Regions from separate parts of the Pseudoclavibacter sp. RFBI5 genome, predicted to be linked through region 2. Evidence: riboswitches for the same ligand, from Rfam matches in the RefSeq annotation. Region 2 holds a riboswitch; the other holds the start of a gene.
What was found. Region 2 has a riboswitch for thiamine pyrophosphate ahead of C5E06_RS05655 (ECF transporter S component). Riboswitches for the same ligand answer to the same signal wherever they lie in the genome.
Positions count from the first base shown of each region.

Region 1: another riboswitch for thiamine pyrophosphate. It lies ahead of C5E06_RS14015 (YkoF family thiamine/hydroxymethylpyrimidine-binding protein); the one in region 2 lies ahead of C5E06_RS05655 (ECF transporter S component).

Region 1 covers NZ_PSYA01000010.1:1,525,096-1,532,904, reverse strand. Annotated here, with positions in the region: gene C5E06_RS14030 (energy-coupling factor transporter transmembrane protein EcfT) at 1-408, opposite strand, end outside; gene C5E06_RS14025 (ABC transporter ATP-binding protein) at 405-2,114, opposite strand; gene C5E06_RS14020 (ECF transporter S component) at 2,104-2,694, opposite strand; gene C5E06_RS14015 (YkoF family thiamine/hydroxymethylpyrimidine-binding protein) at 2,691-3,353, opposite strand; TPP riboswitch at 3,379-3,488, opposite strand; gene C5E06_RS14010 (VOC family protein) at 3,514-3,855, opposite strand; gene C5E06_RS14005 (LLM class flavin-dependent oxidoreductase) at 3,977-5,170, shown strand; gene C5E06_RS14000 (NtaA/DmoA family FMN-dependent monooxygenase) at 5,195-6,421, shown strand; gene C5E06_RS13995 (RimK family alpha-L-glutamate ligase) at 6,517-7,521, opposite strand; gene C5E06_RS13990 (M20 family metallopeptidase) at 7,518-7,809, opposite strand, start outside.
Region 2 covers NZ_PSYA01000007.1:158,589-166,397, reverse strand. Annotated here, with positions in the region: gene C5E06_RS05670 (cobalt ABC transporter) at 1-233, opposite strand, end outside; gene C5E06_RS05665 (energy-coupling factor transporter transmembrane protein EcfT) at 230-1,102, opposite strand; gene C5E06_RS05660 (ABC transporter ATP-binding protein) at 1,099-2,625, opposite strand; gene C5E06_RS05655 (ECF transporter S component) at 2,631-3,284, opposite strand; TPP riboswitch at 3,336-3,445, opposite strand; gene C5E06_RS05650 (hypothetical protein) at 3,470-3,802, opposite strand; gene glgX (glycogen debranching protein GlgX) at 3,942-6,137, shown strand; gene treY (malto-oligosyltrehalose synthase) at 6,184-7,809, shown strand, end outside.

The sequences.
Region 1 (7,809 bases), on a different contig from region 2:
GGGGCTGAGCCTGGCGTGCTGTGTGAGGCTCGTCATGAGGTCACGGGGTGGAGTGCTCGCGATGAACGCGATCGACAGCATGCCGATGACCGTCGTGCGCAGCGCCAGGGCGAACCCGATGGCGAGGCCCTCGCTGGTCACCCGAACCGGCAGGCCTTCGAGGATCTCGCTCCCTGGACGGCTGAGCGCGTTGACCATGACCAGGCCGACCCCGAACGCGACGAAGGGGACCGATGCGGTGAGCAGTCTTCCTGGGGTGAGCCTCGTCGTCGTCAGCACGGCGATGATCGCGAGCACGGTCAGCAGGCCAAGGGTCAGTGGGTTCAGGATGAACAGCGTCGCGAGCGAGCAGGCGAACAGCACCGCGAGCTTGACGGTGGGGTTGCGGCGCTCGAGCGCGGGGCTCATGCCGCGACCCGTGTCGCGGCGTCGTCGAGCTCGCGCAGGATCGCGCGCGCCCGCTCGGCGGGGAAGCGCCGCGCCTGGAGCCAGCTCAGCAGCGGCGTTCGCTCGAGGCCCGCTGCGGCGAGGAGGCCCTCGTTCTTGAGGAGCTCGAACGGCGTCGTCTCGGCGATGAGCCCGCCTTCGGCGAGGACCAGCACCCGGTCGGCGTACGTGCAGACGGCACGCAGCTCGTGGCTGGAGAAGAGCACGCCGCAGCCGCTGCGCGCGGTGCGATCGAGGGCGTGCATCGCGGCGATGCTCGAACGGCGGTCGAGGCCGAAGCTGGGCTCGTCGGCGAGGAGGAATGGCCGGTCGTGGGCGAGCATGGCGGCGATGCTCACCCGCCGCTGCTGCCCGCCCGAGAGGCGGAACGGGCTGTGGTCGAGATGCGCCGAGAGGTCAAAGCGGGTGACCAGCTCGGCGACGCGCTCCGCGTCATCCGCTCCGAGGCCGTGCTCGATCTCGCGCCGCACGGTCGGCTGGGAGAACTGGTGCTCCGGGTTCTGGAAGATGAGGCCGGGGCGGGGGCCATGCACCTGGCCCGAGCGGGGCCGAGCGAGACCCGCGAGCGTTCGCAGCAGGCTCGACTTCCCGCATCCGTTGCGGCCGAGGAGCGCCACGACCTCGCCCGCTCTGAGCTGGAAGCTCACGCCTTGGAGGATCGCCTCCGAGGCGTTCTTGGCGCGAGTGCGCTTCGGTGCCCCGCCAGCGACGACGTCGAGGCTGTCGACGCTGAGGGCCTCCGCCTCGCGGGTCGGTGCCGAGGGCGCCACTGCGGCCGTCCCGGCCTCCGCGCGCGCACCGAGCGCGGCGACCCGGTCCGCTACCTCGTCGTTCGCGAGTCCGCCCTCGAGGCCGGTGAGCGCGGCGAGCTCCGCGTCGAGCGGCAGCCAGCATCCGGCCTCCTGCAGGGTCGCCGCGTGCTCGACCAGGACCCGCGCGGTCGGGCCGTCGTGCGCGATGACGCCACCGCGCGCAATCACGACCGTGCGTCCCGGGAGTCCCGCGATGCCGCGCGCTCCCGCGTACTCGTCCAGCCGGTGCTCGACGAGCACGATCGTGGATGCTCGTGCAGAGGCCGCGTCGACCGCCTTGCGCACCGACGAGATTCCCGCAGGGTCGAGCATCGAGGTGGGCTCGTCGAGCACCAGGACACGGGGCTCCGTGACGATGGCCGCGGCGAGGGCCACGCGCTGGGTCTCACCGCCCGAGAGCGTCGCCGTGCGACGGCCGGCGAGTACCCCCGCGCCGACGAGGTCGAGGGCCGCGCGCACCGCTGGCCCCATCGCCTCGGGAGCCCAGGCGTGGTTCTCGAGCGGGAACGCGATCTCGTCGGCGACGTCGGGGAGGCACACCGAGGAGCTCGGGTTCTGCGCGACGACGGAGAGGTGCCTGGAGAGGCGCGGCACGTCCGATTCCTGCGTCTCCACCCCGCAGATGCGGATGCGCCCGCTGACCTGGGCGGGGACGGTATGGGGGATGACCCCGCTGAGCGCCTGCAGCAGCGTCGACTTGCCCGCCCCAGACGGCCCGATGACGAGCACGTGCTCGCCCGGCGCCACGCGCAGATCCACTGGCCCGAGCCCGTCTCCAGAGGAGTGGATCGCCTCGAAACCGACCGCCTCGATGTCAAGGCTCGAGATATCGGCGCTCGAGCTGTCAGACCGCACGGCGAACGGCGAGCGGCTTCGAGTCCTGCACGATCGCGAAGTTGTCGAGCACGCCGGTGCGCACGAGCGAATCGACGATGAGCTTCGCGAGCAGGCCGCCGAGGATGATGCCAGAGGCGAGCTGGATGCCGAAGCGCAGGAACAGGATCTCCTGGCCGTACCAGCCCGAGCGGAACGCCGAGTAGAAGAACACGAGGCCCGCGCCGAGCGCGCCGGAGATCGCATACCGCAGCCACCCGTACTTCCGGTACCGGCCGAGCGCGAACGGCAGCTCGCTGCCGATGCCCTGGATGGCGGCGGCGACGAAGAGCAGGGGGCCGACGGCCGAGCCGAGGAACACGACCTCGATGACGGAGGCGAGCACCTCCGCGATGACGCCGACGAAAGGCCGGCGGATGATGGCGATCGCGATGGGCGCGACGAGCAGCCAGCCGCCGAAGAGGAAGTGCTGGGCGAGGTCGCCAGCCGGCCCCATCGCGATGGAGAGCGCAGTCCACGCCTGCACGAGCGCCCAGTACAGGAAGCCGAAGACCGTGCCGAGCACGACCATGAGCACGATGTCCCGCAGCTTGAGGCTCATGCGCGAGCCTCGGCTGCTGTGTCGATGGCTGAGTCTGCCTGGCCGCGCGCATGACTGGGGCTGTTCAGGGAGATCGTGAGGTGGCTCGTCACGTGCTGCACGTGCGCCCCGACCCCCGCCCAAGCGACCGCGACCGTCTCGAGCACGCGCCCGAGGTCGCCGCTGAGCTTCGTCACGAAATGCTCGGAGGCCACGAACGTGCCGCTCGCCTTCGCCGTCTCGATGGCCGCGTAGATCTCGCGCATGTGGTCGGGCGTCCGCTCTGCCGAGCCCGCATCCTCGAGGGGGTAGAGCGCCCACTCCGCGCTCGCGAAGCTCCCAGACCTCCGTCCGCGGGGCGCGTCCACTCGCCTGGGGCCGGCGCCTCCCGGCAGATCGCAGACGGCCTCGCCGGGGCAGCCGCGAGACAGCAGCACCTGGATGGAGGCGTGCAGTCCCGTCGCCGCGATGTGCTGCGAGAGGTCGGTGAGCCAGCTCAGCAGTGACTGCTCGTCGCCGCCCGCGTAGGTGCTCACGTCGCCCGTCTCGAGCACGAGGCCGGAAGAGTCGGCGGCGTCGAGTGCGGCGAGGATCACGTCGACGTAGCGGTCGGACATGACCGAGACGGTGACTCGTGCGCCCACCCCGAATGCGAGCGGGTCTTGGGTGATGGTTTCCATGTGCGTGCCTTCCGTCGGAGCGTGACGGCACGGGTGAGTTGACTCCCTTCGCTGGCATTACCCAGATCAGGTTCAACGGTCGGAGTTCGAGTACTCCCTCTCAGCCCGACTCATCGGGCTCCCGTGCACGGCCACACTGTAGCCCCGGCGCCGTCCGCGCCTAGCTTCCTGCGCTCGTGAAGACCACGTGATTGCCTTCCGGGTCGAGCACCTGGAGGATCTGGAAGTGAGTGGCGTCTTCGATTCCACCGTGCTCGATCCTGGCCGCGTCGAGCCGTTCGGCGACACCGGCGAGGTCGTCCTCGGTGAACACCACCGTGGATCTGCCCGAGCGGCTCGAGTCGGCCCAGAGCTGCAGGCCGGCCTCGCTTGTGAAGTGCCACTCCAGAAGACCCGGCATCGGATTCTCGTCGGGGCCGCGCCCGAAGAGCCTGCCGTAATATTCCGTAGCCTGAGCCAGGTCGGACACGGTGATCTGCGCAAGTACGCCCTTGATAGCCATGCCCCGATGATGCTCGACGTCGGTGCGAGGAGCCTCCACGAACATGTCGCCACGTTGCGACGCGTAACGGGGCGCGTCAGGTGCCGTGGCCTCGCCGCGTGGCGCCACCTAGCGTCAGATCATGACGAACCCACACCGAATCCACCTCGGCGTCGCACTCGATGGCGCCGGCATCCACCCGGCCGCCTGGCGGGAGCCGGGCGCCCGTCCGGACGAGCTCTTCACGCCCGACTACTGGGTGGGGCTCGTCCAGCTCGCCGAGCAGGGGCTCCTCGACTTCGCGACCATCGAGGACTCGCTGACGCTGCAGTCGTCCGAGCGGCTGCACGACGACGATCGCACCGACGAGGTCCGGGGACGACTGGATGCGCTGCTCATCGCCTCGCGGGTAGCCCCCGTGACCCACAGCATCGGTCTCATCCCGACGGTCACGACCACGCACACCGAGCCCTTCCACGTCTCCAAGGCTGTCGCGACGCTCGACTACACGAGCGAGGGCCGCGCCGGCTGGCAGGCTCGACTCTCGATCGGGTCGGACCACACGCACTTCGGGCGCCGCGACCCGGCGGAGTTCCTGGAGACCCTCGAGCGTGCTTCGACCGCGGACATCGGCGACCTCTTCGCCGAGGCCAACGACTTCGTGGAGGTCGTGCGCAGGCTCTGGGACAGCTGGGAGGACGACGCGGAGATCCGCGACGCCTCCACGGACCGCTTCCTCGACGCCGCGAAGGTGCACCGCGTCGAGTTCGAGGGCAGATGGTTCAGCGTGCGCGGCCCGTCGATCACGCCGCGGCCGCCGCAGGGGCAGCCCGTGGTCGCCTCCCTCGGGCACGCCCAGGTGCCGTACGAGTTCGCCGCCGCGAGCTCCGATCTGCTCTTCGTCACCCCGTCGGATGTCGCCTCGGCCGTGAGCATCCTGTCGGAGGTGCGGGCCGCCGAGCAGAACGTGGGCCGTGCCGGCGAGCCGCTCTCCGTCTACGTCGACGTGGCGGTATTCCTCGACGGGCCCGAGGAGACCGGGGCTGCTCGTCTCGCTCGCCTCGACGCGAAGGGCCGCACGCTGGAGCAGCCGCCCGCGGTGTTCGCCGGTTCGGCCTCCGAGCTCGTCGAGCACTTCGAGACGCTCTCGGCGCTCGGCTACGACGGCTTCCGCCTGCACCCCGGGGTCGTGACGGACGATCTTCCCCGCATCGTCGCCGACGTCGTTCCCCTCCTCCAGCAGAAGGGGCTCTTCCGGGAGCGCTACGAAGCGCGTTCCCTGCGGGGCCTCCTCGGCCTGCCGACCACCGTCCCGAACCGCTACGCCGCCGTCTAGGCCCGACTCGATCAGGAGATCATCGTGACCAAGAAGCAGATCATCCTCGCCGCCTACGTCGGCGGAGTCAACGAGCACACCCTCTGGGAGCACCCGGATGCCGGGAGCCAGATCGAGTTCTCGACGTTCAAGCACGCCGCCCAGAAGGCCGAGGCGGGGAAGTTCGACTACTTCTTCCTCGCCGAGGGGCTCGCGCTGCGCTCGCGGCGCGGCGAGATCTTCGACCACGACATCGCGGGTCGCCCCGATACCATTCCCGTGCTTGCCGCCATCGCCGCGGTCACCGAGCACATCGGGCTCGTGGGCACGATCAACGCCACCTTCAACGAGCCGTTCGAGCTCGCGCGCCAGTTCGCCAGCCTCGATCATCTGTCCGGCGGGCGGGCGGGCTGGAACGTGGTCACGTCGTTCGACGCGTTCACCGGTGCCAACTTCCGACGCGGCGGCTTCCTTCCGCACGCCGAGCGCTACGAGCGGGCAGAGCAGACGGTCAACACGGTCAGGGAGCTGTGGGATTCCTGGTCGGCGGATGCGATCGTCGCCGACAAGGAGTCTGGCCAGTTCCTGGACTCCGCCGAGGAGGGACGCTTCGACGTCTCGACGAGTCAGTTCGACATCAGCGGTCGCTTCACGGTTCCCCGCAGTCCGCAGGGCAGGCCGATCATCGTGCAGGCGGGCATCTCGCCGCAGGGTCGCGACTTCGCGGCCGCCAACGCCGACGTCATCTTCTCCCCGTACTCGCGCCTCGAGGAGGCACGAGACTTCTACGCCGACATCAAGGGTCGGGTCGAGGGCTTCGGCCGCAACCGGGACTTCTCGGAGATCGACTTCGATGGTCCGCTGCCCGACTTCGACCCGGATGGGGAGAGCGCGCCCATCATCGAGGGCCGCGCCTTCACCTATGGTGACCGCCTCGCGACCGTGCGCAGGTGGCGCGAGAAGGCGGCGGAGAACGGCTGGAGCATCCGCGAGTTCGCGCGCCACGAGCTCGGCGGTGTGCGGTACGTCGGAACGGCGTCCCAGGTCGCCGAGGAGATCGACGACTTCGTGCAGAACGAGGGCTCGGACGGGCTGGTCATCGGCTCGCATCTCACGCCGGGCGGCATCGACGAGTTCGTGGACCACGTCGTGCCGATCCTCCAGGAGCGCGGCTCGCTTCGCGAGGAGTACACGGGGACGACGCTGCGGGAGAACCTCGGCATCCCCGTGCCCGAGCGAGGAACGCGCGCACCTTCGGCCTTCGCGCACTGACCCGGAACCTGCCCGAGGAGAAGAGGTGGGCGTCGGAGTTGAGCTCCGACGCCCACCTCTTCGCTGTCCGGCTGCGTGCGCGACGCTGCGTTCGACTACGAGTTCGGGTAGGTCTCGCGGAGGATGCGCCCGAGGAGGGCGGCGATGGCGCCCGGCCCGGATCCTTCGGCGACGCGCTCGACGTCGGCGTTGTAGTTGGTGTTCGTGTTGATGTCGTACACCACCTGACGGCCGTCCTCGGTCTCGATGAACTCGATGCCGGCGATCTCGAGGCCGATCTCCTTCGTGAACGCGATGAGGCGCTCGACGATCTCGTCGTGCCCGCCCTGTCGGAGCGAGAAGATCGAGGTGCCTGGCTCTGGCGCGAGCTCAGCACCTGGGGGCACGACCGGGCGCCCAGTGTCTGGGTCGATCGCGCAGGCATCCGCCGGGCAGAGCTGGAACCCGCCGTGGATGGTGTCTGCCGCGATCGAGTAGATGTGTTCGCCGCCGACGATCTCGACGCGGGTGATGAACCCGCCTGCCGGTCGCAGGTACTCCTGCAGGAGGGTGATGCCGTCGAGCGGCTCCTCGAACTCGGGGGAGTCGAGGTAGCTCTCGAAGTCGGCGAACGCGTCGAAGCGGCGCACGCCGAGGCCCTTGCCGCCCTGGTTGTGCTTCGTGATGAAGGGTGTCGGGAACTCCCTCGCCGCGTCCCGCAGTCCCTGCTTGCCGATGACGGCGACCGTGCGGGGTGTGTCGATGCCGGCGCGGCGCAGCAGCGTCAGCTGGTCGACCTTGCTGACCTCGAGCTCGATGGCCCGCCGGCCGTTGACGGTGCGCCGGCCGGCAGCCTCCACCCAGTTGAGCACCGAGCGTGCGTAGTCCTTCGAGAGTGCGTGGTCTCGGGTGTGCGACGAGGCGCTGATGCGGGACCAGAAGATGCCCTCTGGCGGGAGCGCGTCGATGTCGAGCACGCCCTCGACGAGCCGCCACTCGAAGACCGGGACACCGGCCGCGTCGAAGGCGGCCTGGAACGGCGGCCACCATTCGGGGTTCTCGTGCAGGGCGTAGACGACAGGGCCAGCAGCTGCGGGCTGGGAGGAGGGAGATGCGCTCATGAGAAGAACCCTTCGACATCGAGTGCGCCGCCGGCCGCGTCGAAGTCGGCCCGTGCGGCGGCACGGAGGTTGGAGTCGGCGAGGAAATCGGCGGCCACGAGTGCGAGGCCGGTGCTCGCATCGGCGATGGCCGTGCTCGCGGCGTCGCTGGTCGCGTATTGAGCGAACTCACGTGTGTGCAGGCTCACATCCGGTGGGCTGATGGCGATGACGGGGTGGATGCCCGGCACGCGAACGCTCACGTTGCCGAAATCGGTGGAGGCGGCGAGGTGCGATGGCACGGACGCC
Region 2 (7,809 bases):
AGCATGTCGCGATGCACCGCCTGCGAGGCGGCAGCGAGGCCACCCCAGCCCGGGTAGGCGTCGTCGAGGGACACCAGCTGCGCGCTCTCGAAGCCGCGCGCCCGGAACTCCGCCAGCAGTTCCCCCGCGAGCGTCGTCTTGCCCGAGCCCGACCCGCCGTCGATGATCACGACCGGGCGCGAGCCGCGGGCATCCGCGAGCACGCGGTCCAGCAGCGCCGCGACCCCGCTCACGCGCTGCCCACGAGCCGGTACGACCCCGCCGCGACGGCCACTCCGATAGCCGCGCCGGCGATGACCACTGCCGCAAGCACGAGAACGAGGTCCCGCCAGTCGAGACGTGAGGGGCGAGCCCACGTCCGCGTGATGTCCTCGGCGCCGAAGCCGCGAGCCTCCATGACGGTCGCCAGTGTCCCAGCCCGTCGCAGCGCGAGAGCGAGCAGCGCGAACGCCATCGTCATGAACCGTCGGATGGCACCCGAGTCGCCGAGACCGCGAGCGCGGCGCGCCTGGCTCATCGCCGTCCAGTCGTCGCGGAACACGGCGAAGAGGCGGATGCCCGCGAGCGCCGAGACCACAAACCTCGCCGGGAGGTGCGCGACCTGCGCCAGACCGTCGGCGAGGCGGGTCGGGTCGATGCGGTTCAACGCGACGAGCGTCGGCACGCCGATCGCGAGCACGCGCACGCCGACGGCGATCGCGAGCTGGATGGAGTTGTCGGTGATGTTCGCGTAGAGGAACTGCCCGTAGCTCGCCCCGCCGGGCTTGGCGTACAGCAGCATGCTCGTGGCGGAGACGGGGGCGGCGATGAGGAGGATCCAGCTCGATCGCAGGACCTCCATGGGGCGCACTCCGGCGACGCCGAAGGCGAGGAGCGAGAGCGTCAGCGCGACAGCCGCCGAGACGACATCGAGCGTCGTCAGCAGGGGAATCGAGTACAGCACCGCCGCCAGGAACGGCGTGACCGGGTTCACGCGGTCGAGGAACCGTCCGCCGACGAGGAGCACTTCGAGCGGCACGCCGTCGGCATCGACCTGGGGCGATGTGGCCGACCCTGCCGGGCGGGAATCCGCCGAGGCGACGCCCGCGCCGCTGCCGATCATGCTGGCACCTTCTCGTTCTTGCGGTCGTGGGCTTCGATGCGGATGCGCTGGTCGCCGAGCACACGCACGAGCTGCTCGTCGTGAGTCACGGAGACCAGCGAGTGCCCCTCGGAGACGAGGCGAGACATGATCGTGACGAGCTCCGTCCAGGTCCTGCGGTCCTGCCCGAAGGTGGGCTCGTCGAAGATGAGCACCCGAGGCGCCGTCGCGAGCACCGTCGCGACGGACAGGCGACGCTGCTCACCGCCGGAGAGCGTGAAGGGGTGCGCTTCCGCGAGGTGCGAGAGGCGCAGCGCCGCGAGCAGCTCGTCGACGCGTTCGCTCGTCTCGCGTCTGCCGCGCCCCACCGCATCCGGTCCCACCTCGAGCTCGCGCCGCACCGTGCCCGCGACGAACTGGTGCTCGGGCTGCTGGAAGACCGTGCCGATCCTCGTCAGCAGCTGACGGGAACGCCAGGCAGACGGATGCGGGCCGACCGGGCCCGCCGCGCGGAACCTGCCGAGCGCCCAGCCACCCCGTCGACGGCCAGCGTCTTGGCCAGCTTCACGCAGGGCACTGCTCGCACGCACGTCGCCCGCGATCGGCTTGAGCAGGCCAGCAAGCGTCAGCGCCAGCGTCGTCTTGCCCGCGCCGTTGGGCCCGAGCACCACCGTCGACTCCCCCGCCCGCAGCGTCGCGCCGAACTGCGTGTGCAGCGGATGGTCGGCACGCCCGAACCCGAGGCCGTCGGCGACGAGCAGGTCCTCCCCCGGGGCGCGCTCGCCCCGGGGAACCGAGGGTTCGTGACCGCCTATCCACACACCCGCCGCGAGGAGCGACTCCCGCTGCTCCTCCAGGAGCACGTCAGGGGCACCGTCTGCGAGCAGGTGCTGCTCAGTGCCGAGTACGACGACCCGGTCGACGCTCGAACGCCACACATCCACCCGATGCTCGATGACGATGAGCGTCGCGCCGGTGACCTCCGCGGCACGCACAACCGCCTCGCGAACCTCCTCGACACCAGCCGGGTCGAGGTTCGCGGTCGGCTCGTCGAGCAGGATGAGGTTCGGCCGCATCGCGAGCACGCCCGCGATCGCGAGGCGCTGGCGCTCACCGCCGGACAGCTGCGCGGTCGAGCGGTCGAGCGGCATCCGCAGCCCGACGGCGTCGAGCGCCTCGCGCACCCGAACCCAGGTCTCGGCGCGCGGCACACCGAGGTTCTCGCAGCCGAACGCGACGTCGTCGCCGATTCGGGCGAGCACCGTGTTCGCCTGCGGATCCTGCAGGACCAGCCCCACCGCGCCGCGCGCATCCGTCGGATGCCTGCCGTCGACCAGCAGCGAGCCGAGCTCCTGGCCATCGTCCTCGTGGTCGCCGAGCACCCCGGCAAGAGCCGCCAGGAGCGTCGACTTGCCCGCCCCCGACGGCCCGAGCAGCAGCACGGCCTCTCCGGGCTCGATCGTCAGGTCGAGCTGGCTGACCGCCAGCTTCGCCCGATCGGCGTGGCGCCAGCCCCACCCCCTCGCCTCGACTCTCGCGCCCACGAGCGCTAGCCGATTCGCTTCGCGCTTCTGCCCGCCGCGAAGCGGTTCAGCGCGCCAGTGGCGGCGAGTGCTCGCGTGAGCAGCCAGCCGACGACTCCGGCCAGCACCGCACCGGAGACCACGACCGCGACGAGGTAGATCGTCAGGAATTCAGGGCCCTTCTCGATGTTCGCGCTGAGGAACAGCTCGAGCACCCACGCGGCGACGGCAGCACCAGCGCCCGCGAGCATCGCGACGCTCAGACCGAAGCGCTTGTAGAGGAAGAGCGCGAAGATGAGCTCGGCGCCGAGGCCCTGCGCGATCCCCGAGTAGACGGTCTCGATCGACCACTGGCTACCGAGCAGCATGGAGACGCACGCCGCGAGCACCTCGACGAAGAGCGCAGCCCCCGGCTTGCGGATGATGAGCCCGCCCAGCACGCCGCCGAGCAGCCAGATGCCGACCGCGATGCCGCCGATACCCGGAGTGAACGCATCCATCGCCACGAACCAGGCGTAGCCGACGCTGTTCCAGAAGATGAAGATGAGGCCCGTCGCGACACCGAGGACGGCCGCCGTGACGATGTCGATGACCCGCCAGCGGAAGCGGCTCTTCGGCGCCTTCGCCTGAGCCGGAACCTGCGCTGCCGCAGTCGGAGATGGAGTCGGGGAAGTTGTCATGCTGTGTGCCCTTTCGAGTGAAAGTGCACGGGCGCAGAGCCGTGGGCGACCCTGCTCGGAGATGTGCCTCCCTGCGCTGGCATTACCCAGATCAGGTTTGACGGTCGAAGGCTTGAGCCTTCCTCTCAGCCCGGACTACCGGACTCCCGTGAACACCCCCGAGTATAGGCCGTACCGCGCCTGAGCTACTTCTTGAGCGCCTTGATGAGACGCGGGAGCGCGTGCCCGACCGTCCACACCAGCGGAATCGACACGACAAGCAGCGTGATGATGTTCGGCCGGAAGCTCGTGCCGAACTCGTCATCCACGTACGCGCCGACCGGCACGGCCATCCCGCCGCCACCGCCGCCCGACGAGTTCTCCTGACCCTCCTCAGTGCTCTCACCACCGCCGTAGCCGTACGAGACGAGAGCGACCGGAAGGATCGTGGACTTGCCGAGTTCCACCTTCTCGCCGTAGGCGAGGGTGACGCCGAGCTTCTTGACCGAGTCCGTGAGGTTCTGTGTGAGGTTCGTCATGCGGCCAGCGTAGGTCGTCGACATGCCTGCCAACCAGGAGAAGTCCTGTGTGCTTGCGGGCGAGAGCGCTCCCACCCTTTGGTAGCTTTAGTGCCTGCATCCACACGCGATGTTCTTCGATGAAGCAATAGGAGCGTGCATGAAAACGTGGCCCGGAAATGCCTACCCCCTCGGAGCGACGTTCGATGGAAGTGGCACCAACTTCGCGATCTTCAGCGAGGCCGCCCACAAGGTCGAGCTGTGCCTCTTCGATGACGACGGCAACGAGGAGCGGGTGAGGCTCTACGAGCAGGATGCGCACGTCTGGCATGCCTACCTCCCTCACGTGCAACCCGGCCAGCAGTACGGCTACCGGATGCACGGCGACTACGACCCGATCAACGGAAGCCGCTGCAACCCGGCGAAGCTCCTCCTCGACCCGTACGCGAAGGCGACGACGGGCGAGATCGACTGGGACCAGTCGCTCTTCAGCTACAACTTCGGCGACCCCGACTCGTTCAACGACCTCGACTCAGCGCCCCACATGATGAAGGGCGTTGTCATCAACCCCTACTTCGACTGGGCTGGCGACCGGAAGCCGGGCATCCCCTACAACGAGTCCCTCATCTACGAGGCGCACGTCAAGGGGCTCACCGAGCTGCACCCGGATGTGCCTGAGGAGATCCGCGGCACGTACGCCGGCATCGCGCACCCCGCGATCGTCGAGCACCTCAAGCGCCTCGGCGTCACCGCCATCGAGCTCATGCCCGTGCACCAGTTCGTGCAGGACAGCACCCTCATCGAGAAGGGACTCCGCAACTACTGGGGGTACAACACCATCTCGTTCCTCGCCCCGCACGCCGACTACGCCTCCCAGGGCACGGCAGGCCAGCAGGTGCAGGAGTTCAAGTCGATGGTGCGCACCCTGCACGCCAACAACATCGAGGTCATCCTCGACGTCGTCTACAACCACACGGCAGAAGGCAACCACCTCGGCCCGACCCTCAGCTTCCGTGGCATCGACAACGCCGCCTACTACCGGCTCGAGGACGACGACAAGCGCTACTACACCGACTACACGGGCACCGGCAACTCGCTCAACATGCGCCACCCGCACTCGCTGCAGCTCATCATGGACTCGCTGCGCTACTGGGTCACCGAGATGCACGTCGACGGCTTCCGCTTCGACCTCGCCTCCACCCTCGCCCGCGAGCTGCACGACGTCGACAAGCTGTCCACGTTCTTCGACCTCGTGCAGCAGGACCCGGTGGTCTCGCAGGTGAAGCTCATCGCAGAGCCGTGGGACGTCGGCCCCGGCGGCTACCAGGTCGGCAACTTCCCACCGCAGTGGACGGAGTGGAACGGCAAGTACCGCGACACGGTGCGCGACTTCTGGCGAGGCGAACCATCGACCCTCGGCGAGTTCGCGAGCCGCATCACCGGCTCCGCCGACCTGTACGAGCACTCCGGACGCCGCCCCTTCGCCTCCATCAACTTCGTCACGGCCCACGACGGCTTCACGCTGAGAGACCTGGTCTCCTACAACGAGAAGCACAACGACGCCAACGGCGAGAACGGGAACGACGGCGAGAGCCACAACCGCTCCTACAACCTCGGCGTCGAAGGCCCCACCGACGACCCCGAGATCAACGCCATGCGGGCCCGCCAGCAGCGCAACATCATCGCGACGATGCTGCTCAGCCAGGGCGTGCCCATGCTCCTCCACGGCGACGAGCTGGGGCGCACGCAGAACGGCAACAACAACACGTACGCGCAGGACAGCGAGATCAGCTGGGTGCACTGGGAGAACGCCGACGAGCCACTCGTCGAGTTCACGAGGGCCGTCGCGCAGCTGCGCGCCGACCACCCGACGTTCCGCCGACGCCGCTTCTTCAACGGCCGCGTCGAGGAGCGCGCCGAGGGATCCGCGCTGCCCGACATCGTGTGGCTCTCGACCGACGGCACGCAGATGGCATCCGAAGACTGGAACGCCGAGTTCGTGAAGTCGATGGGCATGTTCCTCAACGGCAACGCCATCGCCGGACGCGACGAGCGGGGCGAGGAGATCACCGATGTGAGCTTCATGGTCTACTTCAACGCCAGCGAGACGGTCGTCGAGGCGACCATCCCCAGCGTCGAGATCACCTCCCACTGGGACATCGTCATCGACACCTCCGGCATGCACACCGACCTCGAGGCCGTCGAGCCGGGAGCAACCATCCCACTCGAGCCGCGCTCGCTCGTCGTGCTGCGCGAAGCCGAGCTCAAGGAGAAGCCAGACCATTCGGTCGCCGCCTCCGTCGCCGCGATGACCACCCCCATCCCCATCATCACGCGGCCGCCCCTCGGCAGCTGACCCCGCCAGAGCCATCTCAGAAGCACCTCGCGCCACGGAGACCATGATGCGCATCCCATCCAGCACGTACCGATTCCAACTGACGTCGGAGTTCGACCTCGACGCCGCGACCGAGCAGCTGCCCTACCTGGAGCGGCTCGGCGTGGGATGGGTGTACCTCTCGCCCATCCTCCAGGCGACCCCAGGCAGCACGCACGGCTACGACGTCGTCGACCCCTCGAGGGTCGACGACGAACGTGGCGGGCGCGAGGGGCTCGAGCGGTTCTCCGCGAAGGCCCGCGAGCTGGGCCTCGGCGTGCTCGTCGACATCGTCCCGAACCACATGGGAGTCGGCACACCACGCGACAACCCGTGGTGGTGGGATGTGCTCGAGCACGGCCAGCAGGCCGCGCACGCCGAGTCCTTCGACATCGACTGGGAGGCGGGCGGCGGCAAGCTCCTCATCCCCACGGTCGGCGACGACGACATGCCCAGGGAGCGGGGCGACGCGATCGCCAACGTGACCGTCGACACCGAGGCCGGCGTGCTGCGCTACCACTCCACCGAGTACCCGCTCGCGGAAGGCTCGGCACCCGAAGGCGCATCGGTGCGGGAAGTGCTCGACAACCAGCACTACCAGCTCATCCACTGGCGCCAAGGCGACAGCCGCCTCAACTACCGCCGCTTCTTCACCATCACCTCGCTCGCGGGCATCCGCGTCGAAGACGAGCACGTGTTCGAGGAAGCTCACGCGGAGATCCTCGACTGGATGCGTCACCGCCTCGTCGACGGGCTCCGGATCGACCACCCGGACGGACTCCGCGACCCGGGCGGCTACCTGCGCCACCTCGCCGACCGAACGCGCGGAGCGTATGTGCTCGTCGAGAAGATCCTCGAGGGCGACGAGGCGCTGCCCGCCGACTGGCGCACGGCAGGGACGACCGGCTACGACGCGCTCGGCCAGATCGACCGGGTACTCGTGGACGCCGACGCCGAGGAGCCGCTCGACGAGCTCGCGGCGGGAGCAGACGGCGACCCGGTCGACTGGGAGCAGCTCATCCACGAGGCGAAGCGCGCCGTGGCCGACGTGTCACTGAACGCCGAGATCCGCCGCATCGCGCGAGAACTGCGCGCGACGGGCCTCGAGGACGACCTCATCGAGGACTCCGTCGCCGAGATCGCCGCCCACTTCAGCGTGTACCGCAGCTACCTTCCGACGGGCGCGAACCACCTCGCCGATGCGGCCAAGGCCGCCACCGAGCAGCGGCCGGATCTCGCGGCGTCGATCGCCCGCGTCCTGCCGTTCCTCGAGGCGCCAGAAGCCGAGGCCGCGCTGCGTCTGCAGCAGACCACCGGCATGATCATGGCGAAGGCCGTCGAAGACCGCTCGTTCTACCGCTACGCACGCCTCACCTCCCTCAACGAGGTCGGCGGCGACCCGAACGTCTTCTCCATCACCCCGGAGCGGTTCCACGAGCTCCAGACGGCACGCGCCCGTGACTGGCCAGACGCCATGACCACGCTGTCGACCCACGACACGAAGCGCGGCGAGGACACTCGCGCACGCATCACCGCCCTCAGCGAGGTCCCCGAGTTCTGGGCGGAGAGCGTCGCCGAGCTCCAGAACGTGGCCCCCATCGACGACAACGCGTTCGCGCAGCTCACCTGGCAGGCGATCGTCGGCGCGTGGCCC